Regions from separate parts of the Micromonospora reichwaldensis genome, predicted to be linked through region 4. Evidence: riboswitches for the same ligand, from Rfam matches in the RefSeq annotation. Region 4 holds a riboswitch; each other region holds the start of a gene.

Region 1 (3,236 bases), on a different contig from region 4:
GCGAGGCGGCGCGGGAACGCCCGGAGGACTACCGGGAGTACGCGCACGTGGTCGTCGACGAGTCGCAGGACGTCTCGCCGATGCAGTGGCGCATGATCGGCCGGCGGGGCCGGCTGGCCTCGTGGACGGTGGTGGGCGATCCGGCGCAGACGGCGTGGACGGGGGATCCCGAGGAGCTGACCCGGGCCCGGGACCAGGCGTTGGGCCGGCGCAAGCGGCACCACTTCACCCTCACCACGAACTACCGCAACTCGGCGGAGATCTTCGCGGTGGCGGCGGCCGAGATCCGCCGGCTGCACCCGGACCTGCCGCTGCCCCGGGCGGTGCGCTCCACCGGCGTCGACCCGGTCGCGCTGTCGGTGCCGCCGGCGGAGCTGGAGGCCGCGGTGGTGGCGGCGGCCGGCGCGCTGCTCGCCGACGTCGAGGGCACCGTCGGGGTGATCACGCCGGTGCCGCGCCGCGACGAGGTGGCGGGCTGGCTGGGCGGGCTCGGCGCGCCACGTTTGCAGGTGGTGACCAGCCTGGAGGCCAAGGGCATGGAGTACGACGGGGTCGTCCTCGTCGCCCCGGGCGAGATCCGGGCCGACCCGGGGTCGGGGGTGCGGACGCTGTACGTGGCGCTGTCCCGGGCCACCCAGCGGCTGACCACCGTCGACCCGATCGGCTGAGCCGCCGTTACTTGCATACATAGCGATGTGAACATAGATTGAACGCGAATCCGGACGCCTGACGGAGGGTGGGCGCGTGGGCGCAGGTCATGACCACCATCACGGGTCGGTGGCGAATGCCGCGCACCGCCACCGGGGCCGGCTCTGGGCGGCGTTCGGGCTGCTCGCCGGCCTCATGGTGGTGGAGGCGGTGGCCGCCTTCCGCACGGGCTCGCTGGCCCTGCTGAGCGACGCCGGGCACATGTTCACCGACGTGCTCGGCATCGGCATGGCGCTCGCGGCGATCGCCGCGACCCGGCGGGCGGGCGCCGACCCGCAGCGCACCTTCGGCCTCTACCGGCTGGAGGTGCTGGCCGCACTGGCCAACGCCGTCCTGCTCTCCGGCGTCGCGGTCTACGTCGTGATCGAGGCGGTGCGCCGCTTCGGCGACCCGCCGGAGGTGCTGGCCGGCCCGATGCTGGTGGTCGCCGCGCTCGGCCTGCTCGCCAACATCGGCGCCTTCGCGCTGCTGCGCTCCGGGGCGAAGGAGAGCATCAACGTCCACGGCGCGTACCTGGAGGTGCTCGGCGACCTGCTGGGGTCACTCGGCGTGATCGGGGCCGCGCTGCTGATCGCCACCACCGGCTGGTGGTGGGCGGACCCGCTGGTGGCGGTCGCGATCGGGGTGTTCATCCTGCCGCGCACCTGGCGGCTCGGGCGGGCCGCCTTGCGCATCCTGGTGCAGGCCGCGCCGGAGCACCTCCAGGTGACCGCGGTGCACGACCGGCTGGCCGCCGTGCCCGGCGTCGCCGAGGTGCACGACCTGCACGTCTGGACGCTGACCTCCGGGATGGAGGTGGCCTCGGCCCACCTGACCATGGCACCCGGCGCGGAGGTCGGCGCGGTGCTGGGCGCCGCCCGGGCCGCGCTGCACGACGACTTCCACATCGAGCACGCCACGTTGCAGATCGAGCCCGGAGCGTCGCGCGGGGCCTGCGGGTCGGTTGAGTGGTAATGAGGACAACCTTAAATCTGGGAGAGTATTGTGCGCTTATGCCGGATTTGACTGTTAGTGGGCGTACACCCTGCGTCACCTGCGCTGCATCAGTCACACCGGCACCGGTAGGCTCGGCTTCGGCCTCCGCCAGGCGGCACCCACCGGTGCCGGCGGTGGCCGCCGCCTAATCGCCCGGCGGGGCGAACCGGGGAACCAAGTTCGTGGGGTGCATCCGCGTCAGCGGTAGGGATCTTCCGTCCCGAACCCGTCAGCTAACCCGGTCGGCGGCTGACGGAAGGACACGTGTATGCCAGTGATGGCACCTGTACGACGACGTGCCGCCCGGACGGCGGCCCTGATCGCCACGATGCTCGCCCTCGGCGCCGCGGTGGCCCCGGTCACCGCCGCCCCGGCGGCGGCCGCCACCCGGACCGGCCTGCTCGCCGCGGCCCCCGGCCAGGACGAGGAGGGCGGCACCCCCGCCCTGCGGGCCCAGTTGGAGGCCGCCAGCAAGGGCTACCTCGACGCCAAGCGCGCCCTGGACACGTCGGCCAAGCGGCAGCAGCAGCTCGCCGCGCAGCTCAAGACCACCGAAGTCGAGCTGGCCGCGCACACCGCCAAGGTTGGCGAGATCGCGGGGGCGGCCTACCGCACCGGCCGGCTCAGCGTGGCGTCCGCCCTGCTCAACAGCAGCTCGCCGGACGGCTTCATGGACCGCGCCGCCGCCCTCGACGCGGTGGCCGCCAAGGAGGACCGGGCCCTGCGCGAGCTCCAGGAGACCCGGGACCAGTCCACCCGCACCAAGCTCGCCCTGGACGGCGAGATCCGGGAGCAGCGCAAGCAGGTCACCGTGATGGCCAAGCGCAAGGAGCAGGCCGAACGGGCGCTGACGGTCGCCAACCGCGAGCAGCAGCAACAGCGGCAGCAGTCCACGGGGGCGGGCACCTCGCCGGGCGGCACCTCCAGCAAGACGGCGAAGGCCGCCCCGCGCAACTCCGACGGCTCCTGGCCGCGCGAGTCGTGCAGCGTCAACGACCCGACCCCCGCCAACGGCTGCATCACCCCGCGCACCCTGCACGCGCTCAACCAGGCCAAGGCGGCGGGCTTCACCCGCTACGTCTCCTGCTACCGCCCCGGCGGCTCGGGCGAACACCCGAAGGGCCGGGCCTGCGACTTCGCGGCCCAGAAGGGCGGCTTCGGCGGCGACGCCACCGGCGGCGACCGGACGTACGGCAACAACCTGTCGGCGTACTTCGTGCGCAACGCCGACCGGCTCGCCGTGCTCTACGTGATCTGGTACAGGCAGATCTGGCTGCCCAGCAGCGGCTGGAAGTCGTACAGCGGGGCCAACGGCGACCCGTCCAGCGACCACACCAACCACGTGCACCTGTCGGTCTACTGACGCCCGCGCCCCGGTGCCCCGCCCGTCGCGGGTCACCGGGGCGCGCCAGCGTCCGTCGCCTCCGGCCACTGCCGGCCCGTCCGGTGGTCAGTCGGCCGGCGACCCGGGCGGGCTCGTGTCGAGGGCCGTGGCGAGGCGGGCGGCCAGCTTGAGGTGGGCGGCGCGGGCCTGGCGGAACGCGTAGCCGAAG
Region 2 (3,236 bases), on a different contig from region 4:
CGCTTGGGCGAGTCGACGACGAAGCAGAAGAGCCCCTCGTCGGTGATCACCGGGGAGACCGGGTGCACCCGGGGACCGCCGTCGGCGCGGACGGTGGCCAGGTAGCCGAAGCCCGGCCCGTACTGCTGCATGAGGAGGCGGATCCCGTCGGCGAGGCGGGGCTCGTCGGCGGCGAATTCGGACCAGGAAGCCATGCCGGCATTCTATCGAACAATTGTACGAAGATGCACTCCGACACGCAGGTCACGCGTGTCGGTCGCTAAGGTGTGCGGATGCTGCTCTCCGACCGCGACCTGGCCTCCGAGATCGAGGCGGGAACGCTCGCGCTGGAGCCGTTCGAGCCCGCGCTGGTGCAACCGTCCAGCATCGACGTACGCCTGGACAAGCTCTTCCGGGTCTTCAACAACCACCTCTACACCCACATCGACCCCGCGCAGCAGCAGGACGACCTCACGTCGATGGTCGAGGTGCCCGAGGGCGAGCCGTACGTGCTGCACCCGGGCGAGTTCGTGCTCGCCTCGACGCTGGAGGTGATCACGCTCGGCGACCAGCTCGCCGGCCGCCTGGAGGGGAAGAGCTCACTGGGCCGACTCGGCCTGCTCACCCACTCCACGGCGGGCTTCATCGACCCGGGCTTCTCCGGTCACGTGACCCTCGAACTGTCCAACGTCGCCAACCTGCCGATCACCCTCTGGCCGGGCATGAAAATCGGCCAGCTCTGCATCTTCCGGCTCTCGTCGCCGGCGCAGCACCCGTACGGCTCGGCCGTCTACGGCTCGCGCTACCAGGGGCAGCGCGGCCCGACCCCGAGCCGCTCCTGGCAGCACTGGCGCACCTGGCCCACCCGCTGACCCGGCGGCGGTGCGTTAGGAAGGGCACCTTCCTCTACCGAATCCGTTAGGAAGGTGCCCTTCCTTACACCTCAGCCGGGGCGGCCGTAGCTGTGGATCGGGCCGTCGTCGACCTTCTTCATCTTGATCGGCACCCCGGCGCGGGAGGCGTGCACCACCCAGCCCCCGCCGACGTACATGCCGACGTGGTGCAGGTCGCTGTAGTAGAAGACGAGGTCACCCGGGCGCAGCTCGCCCCGGCTGACGGTCGCGGTGGCCCGCCGTTGCTGTGCGGCGTTGTGCGGCAGCGACACCCCCGCCTTCGCCCACGCGGCGAGCATCAGCCCGGAGCAGTCGTACGAGTTCGGCCCCTCGGCGCCCCAGACGTAGGGCTTGCCGATCTGCGCGCAGGCGAACTTCACGGCGGTGCCGGCCGGGCCGCCGGGATAGCCGGCCGGGCAGGGGGCGGGACGCAGCGGCCCGCCGCCGCCGTTGCCGTAGACCCGCAGCCGCAGCTTCTGCAACCGGTCGATCTCGGCGTTGATCTGCTTCTTCTTCGCCGCGAGCTGGGCCTCGGTGCGGCTGAGCTGGACGACCATCTCGTCCAGCGGCGCCTTCTTGGCGGCCAGCCGGTCGCGCAGCTCGGCGACCTGCCGTACGTCCTGCTGCTGGTGCTGGGCGAACTGGTCGAGCAGTTCGAGCTGCCCGATCATCTCGCTCGGTGAGCGGCTGCCCAGCAGGGCGTTGACGGCGGAGACGTTCTCGCCCTTGTAGGCGCGGGCCGCCAGCGCGCCGACCTTCTCCATCGCCTGGTCGACCTGCTTCTCCAGCGGCCCGATCTGCGCGGCGAGCGCGTCGGCCTGCTTCCGCCTGGCAGCCAGGTCCTGTCTGGTGGCGTTGTGCCGTTCGATGATCGGTTCGAGCTTGTTCCAGTCCTCGTCGATCTGCCGCTCGATCTCGGCGACCGTCGGTTCGGCGTGGGCCGCCGTGGCGCCGCCGGTCAGGACGACGGCGAACGCGGCCAGGGCGGCGAGGGCGGTGGTGCAGCGGTACCAGCGTGGACGCGGCGCAGCCGTCACCGGGTCGGCGAGGGCCGACCGGGCCGACGGTGGCCGCGGGGCATGGTGTGCCACCGGGCTTCGTACTCCTTCTTCCGTACCGCCTACCGGGTTAGCTGACGGGTTCGGGCGGGAAGGGGCGCCCTACCGCAGGACTGCGGATTCACCCCGGGGAACCTGGGTCCCCGGCTCGCTCGGGAGCGACTCGGCGGTGTCGGACCGTCACCGCCCTGGTTGGACGGAATGTCACCGGCCGACGAATGACCAGAGTAGAGACGACCGTTATCGATCCGCAACCCTACGGGCAGTGACACTCCGTACCCACCCGGGTCGGGCCGGATCCGCAACCCGGGCGACGAAGATTTCCTTCCTTCTGAAGTGTCTGACGGAAAGGTATTGACCAGAGGCGGCGGGTGGGGCGAAGGTGACCCCACCTTTGCCCGTCCGAACTGGGGGTCTGATGCACCTGTCAGCGACATCGAGGAGCAGACGCGTCCTGCTGGCCGCCGCCGTGGCCGCCGCCATGGCGGCGACGCCGCTCACCGCCGCCGGGTCCGCCGCCGCGGCAGCGCCGGTGACCGACCGGCAGCAGCAGTACGCCGCCGCGGCCGCCGAGTACGGCGTACCGGAGAGCGTCCTGCTCGGGGTCTCCTACCTGCAGTCCCGCTGGGACACCAACGCCGGCACGCCGAGCACCAGCGGCGGCTACGGACCGATGCACCTCACCGACGCCGAGCACGTCGCCGCCCTCGCCGGCGGCACGCACCACGACGAGGGCACCGAGGACCCGCGCGGCGACGACTCCCGCCCGTCCCTGGCCGAGGCCCACGAGCCGCCTGCCGCGTCACCTCCCGCCGAGGCCGCGCTGCGGACCGTCGACGCCGCCGCCGGGCTGACCGGCGCCAGCGAGGAGTCGCTGCGGACGGACGTCACGGCGAACATCCGGGGCGGCGCGGCGCTGCTGGCCGCGTACCAGAAGGAGATCGGTGCCCCGGTCGGCGCCGGCACCGACCCGGCGGCCTGGTACGGCGCGGTGGCCCGGTACTCCGGCGCGGACAGCGCCGACGCCGCGGCGGCCTTCGCCAACGAGGTGTACGCCACCATCGCCACGGGCGACAGCCGGGTGACCGACGACGGGCAGCGGGTCACGCTGGCCGGCCAGGCGGTCCAGCCGGACCGCTCCTGGCTGGACCGGCTGCGCCTGCGCAAGCTCGCCCGGCCGGACGGGCTGGAGTGCCCGGACGACATCTCCTGCGAGTGGATCCCGGCGCCGTACGAGAACTACGGCCCCACCCTGGGCGACTACGGCAACCACGACCTGGGGAACCGTCCCACCCAGCAGAAGATC
Region 3 (3,236 bases), on a different contig from region 4:
GACGCCACCGGCACCCCGCCGGTCGGGCACCTGTGCGCCGTGGTGGACGCCGTGGTGCCCAGCCTGCGCCGGGCCGCCGCCGAGGGCGTGGACGACATCGACGGCATCGTCGACATCCACATCGCGCACACCGTCGAGGCGATGCTGGGCCGCTCCGCCGTCCTCGCCGCGGAGGTGGCCGCCGGCCGCTGCGGGGTGGTCGGCATGTCGTACCGGCTGACCGCCGGCGAGGTGCGGACGGTGGCCGAGGTGCCCGCCCGCACGGCCGACGCGCCGGAGGCGGCGGCCAGCGCCGCGCTCGCCTGACTCCGCCCGCCCGGCAGGTCGTCGCGGCGGGCCCGCATGACGGCAGAGGGCCGCTCCCGCGTCCGGCGGGGCGGCCCTCTGTGTACGTGTGGTCCCGGCTAGAGCAGTGACACGTGGACGTGGTCGGTGTGGTTCGACGGACCGCTGTAGGAACTCCAGCCGGTCGCCGGGAACCAGATCTGTCTGTTCCAGATCACGTAGTAGATGCCGAGCCGGTCGGCGTTGCGGACCAGGAACGCGGTCAGGTTGTTGCCGTACATGTAGGTGTCGTCGTTGTGCCAGGGGGAGAAGCCGCTCTTCTGCAGCGACCAGTCGCAGGCCCGGCCCTTCGGGTGCTCGTACGGCCCGCCGGGGCGGTAACAGCCGACGAACCGGTTGAAGCCGGCCCGCTTGACCTCCTTGTACATGTGCAGGGTGCGCGCGGTGATGCGGCCGGAGGTGGTGGGGTCGTCCTCGGTGGCTGACAGCGGGGTCCAGTCGCCGTCGGCCGTCCGTCCCGGCGCGATCTTCGCCACCGGCGAGGTGGCGACCACCTTGCCACTGGTCAGCCCTCTGCCGCCGACCAGCGCGAGCGCCTTCTCCGCCTCCCGCTTGCCGCGCGCCATCTCGTTTGTCAGCTTCTGCTGTTCGCGGACCTCGGTGTCGAGCGCCAGCTTGGCCTGCTCGGCGCGGTCCTTGACCGCGTTAACCTCGGCGAGCTTCTTGGAGTTGACCAGATTGAGCTCGTCGAGGGCGGCGGCGCGCTTGACGAACGAGTCGGGGCTGGCGGTGTCCAGCAGCATGGACACCGCGCCGATCCGCCCGGTGCGGTAGGACTGGGCGGCGATCTGGCTGACCTGGGGGGCCAGCGCGTTCAGCTCGGCCTGCGCCCGGGAGACCTCCAGGGCCAGTTCGAGCTGGCGCTTCTTCGATTTCGCCAGCTTCGCCTTGGCCTGCACGAAGGACCGGTTCCGGGCCTCGATGAGGTCGTCGAGCAGCTTGGGCTCGTCGTCCCCGTGCCCGGAGGGCTTGGGCGGGGTGGGCGCGGCCGCCGCCGGGAGAGGTCCGGCGAAGACCGCCAGGGCGGCGAGTACGGCCACCACGGGCGTCAACCAGCGGCGTAGGGGTGCCGTCACAGTTTTCCCTTCCGTCGACCGCCGACCGGGTTAGCTGACGGGTTCGGGGCGGAAGTGGCCCCTACCGCTGGCGCGGATTCACCCCACGTACCTGGGTCCCCGGTTCGCCTCGCGGCGATTGGGCGGCGGCACCGCAGGCGCCGCTGCGCGCCTTCGGCGGTGACCGGCAGCGAGGTTACCCGAGAACGCTCCCGGGGATCTACGTCCCTAAGCCGACTAAATGCGTTATTTCGTAATGGCGGACGGTGACCAGTGATGCGTTTATCAGCCCGGACGTCCTGTTCGGTCACGCTGAGGAGCGTCACCATGCGGTGTCCGTACTTCTGCCCCCGTCGGGCCATCCGGCGGGCGTGGCGGCCGGCGTGTCTCCACGCGGCCCGCTGAGGGCCTCCAGCGCCTCGGACCGGTCGGTCGCCGGCCGGGGCGTCGGCGCGGTCGCGGGCGCGGCGCGGTCGGTGGCGTCCCCGCCGCGTCGGCCGGCCGTGGTCACCAGGGCCGCCAGCGCGGTGGTCAGCGGCACGGCGGCGATCAGGCCCAGGGTGGCGACCGCGCTGCGGACGATCTCCTGGGCGAGGAACTCGCTGGTGAGAAGTTGGGTCACCGCCCGCGAGTCGGCGGTCAGCAGGAGCAGCACCGGCAGCGAGGCGCCGGCGTACGCCAGCACGATGGTGTTCACCGTCGAGGCGATGTGCGCCCGGCCGACCCGGGTCGCCGCCCGGTAGAGCTGCGTCCGGGACAGCCCGGGGTTGGCGTGCGCCAGCTCGGTGACCGTGGCGGCCTGGGTCACCGTGACGTCGTCCAGCACGCCGAGGGAGCCGATGATGATCCCGGCCAGCAGCAGCCCGTGCAGGTCGACGTCGGCCTGGTACATCGACAGCGTGGTGGCGTCCTCGGAGCCGAACCCGGTCAGGTGGGTCGCGGCGGTGGCGATCGTGCCGAGGACACCGGTCAGCACCAGGCTGCCCAGCGTGCCGAGCACGGCGACCGAGGTCTGCGCCGTCACGCCGTGGGTCAGGTAGAGCACCACGAACATGATCAGAGCGGCGCCGACGACCGCGACCAGCAGGGGCGGGTTCCCGGCGCTGATGCCCGGCAGCACGAAGGTCAGCAGGATGGCGAAGCTCGCCGCCAGGCCGCCCAGCGCGGCCAGCCCGCGCCACCGCCCGAAGGCGACGATGGCGGCCGCGAAGAGCGCCACCAGCCAGACCAGCGGCTTGCCGCGCTGGTGCTCGGCGATGTTGTAGGTGCTGGCCGTGGGGTCGGCGGGGTCGGTGAGCTCGACCAGGATGATCTCGTCGTCCACGGCGACGGTCGGCGCGCCGGGGCCCGCGGGCACCGGCGTCTCCACCTGCTGGCCGGCGTCGGGGCCGTCCTGCACCCGTACGGTGACCGTGCCGCAGGGGCCCTGCGGCGCGTCGGGGCTCCCCTCCGGGGCCTCCGGGGCGGGCGGGCACGGCTCCGTCACCACCCGGGTCACTGTGCCGTGGTAGCGGGGTGCGTCGGTGCCGGTCGCCGGGTCGGGCGCGTCCCACGGCCAGAGCACCAGGGCGGCGATCAGCGTGGCGACGAAGAGGGGCACCACCGTCGCGACGAGGATCCGCCGCACCCCGGGCGGGGCGGACGGAGCGGGACGGGTGTGGTCGGCGCCCATCGAGTGTCTCCCTACGAATCCAGGGCGGGGTACGTGCCGGCGGGGCCGGTCGGTTCACCCGTCGCCGCGTGGCCGGGACGGGGATCGCTTCCGGGAGGCGCTGCGGTCACGTACCGCGGTCCTGGGCCCCCGCCCGGTCGCGGGTGGGCGGGGCCGCCGCCCGG
Region 4 (3,236 bases):
GGGACTCGTCGCCGCTGGCGGCAACACCGTCATCGGCTATCTGACGGACCTCGGTGAACGCTGGCACCTGCCCGCCCTCCCCTGGCTGGCACTCGCCCTCCTCGCCGCGGGTTCCGCCGTCGCGATCACGGCGATCCGACCACCACGCGTCCGGGACCAGGGCGAGACCGGGCACGGGGAGGTGCCCGCCGCACGCCCCGAGGCACCGGCGGCCGCCGGCTCTTGATCGTCGGCCACGTCCCCCGCCGCGCGGCCCCGGGACGGCAGACGGATCAGCGGTACGGCTCGACGAGGTCCAGGACCGCCTCGGGGGCCTCGACGTGGGCGTTGTGCCCGAGGCCGGGCAGGACGGCGACCGGCACCCCCAGTTCCGTGAGCTGGGCGTCGGTGACCATGGGGTCGTGCTCGCCGCGGGCCAGCAGCACGGGCACGTCGGTCGCCGCCAGCAGGGCGGGCAGGTCCGGCGCGCCCACGCCGAACGCGGCCGGATCCATCGCCAGCCGCCAGCGGCCGTCGACCTGCCGCAGCCCCGCCTCCACGACGGGATGGTCCGGGGCGAAGAGCCCGGTCAGGCCGGCCACCCGCAGGTAGCGGCGGGCCGCCTCGTCCCGGCTGGCGAACCAGGTCACCGGCCGGGCCGCCAACTCACCTGCCTTCGCCAGCTCCGCCGGCGACCAGACGGCCTTGATGCCGAGCCCGACCACGGCGTCGACGGGCAGCCCGGCGCTGCGGGCGGCCAGCGCCAGCGCGACCACCCCGCCGAGGGAGTGCCCCAGCACGACGAGCCGGTCCCCCGCCGCGAGCCCCGCGGCGATCCGCGCGGCCAGCCCCGGGAACGAGTACTCCGGCAGCGGCGGCGACCAGCCGTGGCCGGCGAGGTCCGGTGCCAGCCACCGCCCCGCCCACCGACGCTCCAGCAGCGGCGCCCAGGGCAGCCACACGTCGCCGGTCGCGCCCATGCCGTGCAGCAGCAGGAGCACCCGCCGGCCGTCCCGGTCACCCGACTCATCGACCATGGGCGCAGTGTGCCACCCACCGGACGCCGGGGGCGAGGGCCGTGACCCGGACACGACATCGGGCGCCGACCCCCGCGTAGGGGAGCCGGCGCCCGACGGGGTCGCTCAGGCGGAGTAGCCGCGGGTGGCGGCCCAGTTCGCCAGGGCGATGGTGCTGATCCAGTACGAGGCGGTCGCCGGGTTCGCCGAGTCGGCGATCTTCACCAGCCGCCCCTCGTCCTGGTAGCCGACCACCGCGACGTAGTGGCCGCCGGGGAAGGAGTGCCAGCCGCCGTCGGTGTCGGTGGCGCTGCCGGCGACGTTGACCACGACGCCCCGCCCGTCGGCGATGGCCGCGACGACGTCGGCCTGGAGCCGGTCCATCTGGGCCGGGGTGGCGGCGCCACCGGGGATCATCCGGGTCCGGTACGGGTCGCCCTTCACCGTCGCGTTCAGCACGCGGGTGGTGTCCTGGGCCGAGTCGGTGCCCATCTGGTCGGTGCCCAGCTGGGCGCCGAGGGCGTCCTGGCTGCGCGCGATGCCGGCGGCGCTGAGGGCGTGCCGGACGGCCGCCGGACCACAGTTGTAGAAGGTGGTCTGGGCCTGGTAGTCGTAGTCCAGGCTCTTGGCGGCCGGAGGCTTCGGCGGCGCCGGCTTGCGGGTCAGGTCCGGGTCCGGGGCGGCGCTGGACGCGCTGGCCGACGGGGCGGCGCTGGACGCGGCCGGGGCGGCGCGGGACGGGGCGGGCGCGACCCGGGTCTGGCTGCGCGAGGCCGCCGCGTCGTCCCGCAGTTCGGTCGCGGCCACCGGGGCCTGCGCGGCGGCGGGTGCCTCGTCGGCTCCGGCCAGCAGCGCGCCCGTGCCCGACGCCAGCACGAGCGCCGCGGCGGACGCGGCGGCCAGCTGGTACGGACGCTCGGACGTGAGGCGACGCAACTGTCGCTTGAGGTGGTGCTTCACGGTTTCCTCCACGGGCTCGGGGGTGAGCGGCCGTCGGTCCGCGCCGAGGGCAGGGCGGACCGACCGCGCGGACGGGCGTCCGGGCGGGTGGTGGGCCACTCAGGGGATGCGCCCGGGACGCCGGGCGACGGACGGTGACCGGTGGGTCAGCTCAGGACCTGCGGGCGGACGAGCGCGATCACCGCGGCGCCGTGGAGACGGCGGCACAACCGAGGGGTGTACGGGTGTGGCATGAGGATGGAACTCCTTCCGACACCGCCGACCGGGTTAGCTGACGGATTCGGGCGGGAAGAACGCCCTACCACGGGCCAACGGCCCACGGATTCACCCCAACGAGCACTGGGTCCCCGGTTCGTCGTTCACGATTAGGCGGGTCGGCGCGGCGTCGCCTCTGGCGATCGGGTACCGCACCGGACGCGCCGACATTACTGGCCGGTCCGCGCCCTGCCAACCCCGTCCCACCTGCCTAAACCTTGATCGGGAGACAATTTTTGCGGGCACTTCGCCACTGACGTGACTCAATGGGACGACCGTTTCTGCGCGCACCTCCGGGCGACAACGGGACAAGTGGCGGACATCGGCGCCGAAACCCCGGCGGGATTCGGCCCGGACGCGCCCGATGACCGGTTCGCCGACGTGGTGACCGGCGTCACCGAAACGGTCGGGATTTCGTCGGCGGACACTCCGACCGCCGGGGCGCTCAGCGCGAGTCGGCGTACGTCGGTCGGTGGTCGTCCTGCGGGCCGGCGGCCCGGGGGCGCGGCACGGCGCTGCCCCGATCCCCCGGCGCCGCCCCGGGGCCGCCGGAGTCCTTCCCGGCGCCGTCCCCGTCCCGCGGCGTCCGGGCCGGCCTGCGCGGGGTGAGCAGCCGCATCATCGGCGTCTCGACGAGACGGTGCAACAGGCCGGCCAGGGCCAGGTTGAACAGCAGGAAGCCGAGCACCACCGCCGGTCCCCACCAGCCGGTGAAGCCGACGCCCCAGTCGCCGGTGAGCCGCAGGACGGTGATCATCACGAGGACGTGCACCAGATAGAAGGCGAAGGAGACCTCGCCCAGCCAGACCATCGGCCGGGACCGCCACGGCGAGCGCCGCCCGCGCACGTCCGCGTCCGCCGCCGCGGCGATGACCAGGATGTACGCCACCGAGAGCAGCGCCGCCCACAGTTCGGCGCGGACCCACTGCGCGGCGACCACCCAGGTCGCCACGAAGAGCAGGCTGGCCAGCGGCAGGCCCGGCCCACGCCACCGGCCACGCCGCATCAGCTCGGCGGCGGCGACGC

Evidence for each region. Region 4 has a riboswitch for cyclic di-AMP ahead of RM555_RS17765 (C39 family peptidase). Riboswitches for the same ligand answer to the same signal wherever they lie in the genome.
Region 1: linked by a shared signal. The riboswitch ahead of RM555_RS12590 (coiled-coil domain-containing protein) and the one ahead of RM555_RS17765 (C39 family peptidase) in region 4 are both predicted to bind cyclic di-AMP.
Region 2: linked by a shared signal. The riboswitch ahead of RM555_RS01485 (C40 family peptidase) and the one ahead of RM555_RS17765 (C39 family peptidase) in region 4 are both predicted to bind cyclic di-AMP.
Region 3: linked by a shared signal. The riboswitch ahead of RM555_RS04410 (coiled-coil domain-containing protein) and the one ahead of RM555_RS17765 (C39 family peptidase) in region 4 are both predicted to bind cyclic di-AMP.

The regions. Positions count from the first base shown of each region.
Region 1 is NZ_JAVRFL010000012.1:118,623-121,858, reverse strand. Features, by position in the region: gene RM555_RS12600 (HelD family protein) at 1-668, shown strand, start outside; gene RM555_RS12595 (cation diffusion facilitator family transporter) at 745-1,662, shown strand; cyclic di-AMP (ydaO/yuaA leader) riboswitch at 1,816-1,947, shown strand; gene RM555_RS12590 (coiled-coil domain-containing protein) at 1,961-3,046, shown strand; gene RM555_RS12585 (SRPBCC family protein) at 3,134-3,236, opposite strand, start outside.
Region 2 is NZ_JAVRFL010000001.1:312,186-315,421, reverse strand. Features, by position in the region: gene RM555_RS01495 (pyridoxamine 5'-phosphate oxidase family protein) at 1-194, opposite strand, end outside; gene dcd (dCTP deaminase) at 273-851, shown strand; gene RM555_RS01485 (C40 family peptidase) at 923-1,963, opposite strand; cyclic di-AMP (ydaO/yuaA leader) riboswitch at 1,976-2,109, opposite strand; gene RM555_RS01480 (N-acetylmuramoyl-L-alanine amidase) at 2,349-3,236, shown strand, end outside.
Region 3 is NZ_JAVRFL010000004.1:135,935-139,170, forward strand. Features, by position in the region: gene RM555_RS04405 (carbonic anhydrase) at 1-306, shown strand, start outside; gene RM555_RS04410 (coiled-coil domain-containing protein) at 405-1,421, opposite strand; cyclic di-AMP (ydaO/yuaA leader) riboswitch at 1,425-1,556, opposite strand; gene RM555_RS04415 (YibE/F family protein) at 1,723-3,072, opposite strand.
Region 4 is NZ_JAVRFL010000020.1:7,679-10,914, reverse strand. Features, by position in the region: gene RM555_RS17775 (MFS transporter) at 1-226, shown strand, start outside; gene RM555_RS17770 (alpha/beta fold hydrolase) at 273-1,016, opposite strand; gene RM555_RS17765 (C39 family peptidase) at 1,122-1,967, opposite strand; cyclic di-AMP (ydaO/yuaA leader) riboswitch at 2,197-2,337, opposite strand; gene RM555_RS17760 (acyltransferase family protein) at 2,656-3,236, opposite strand, start outside.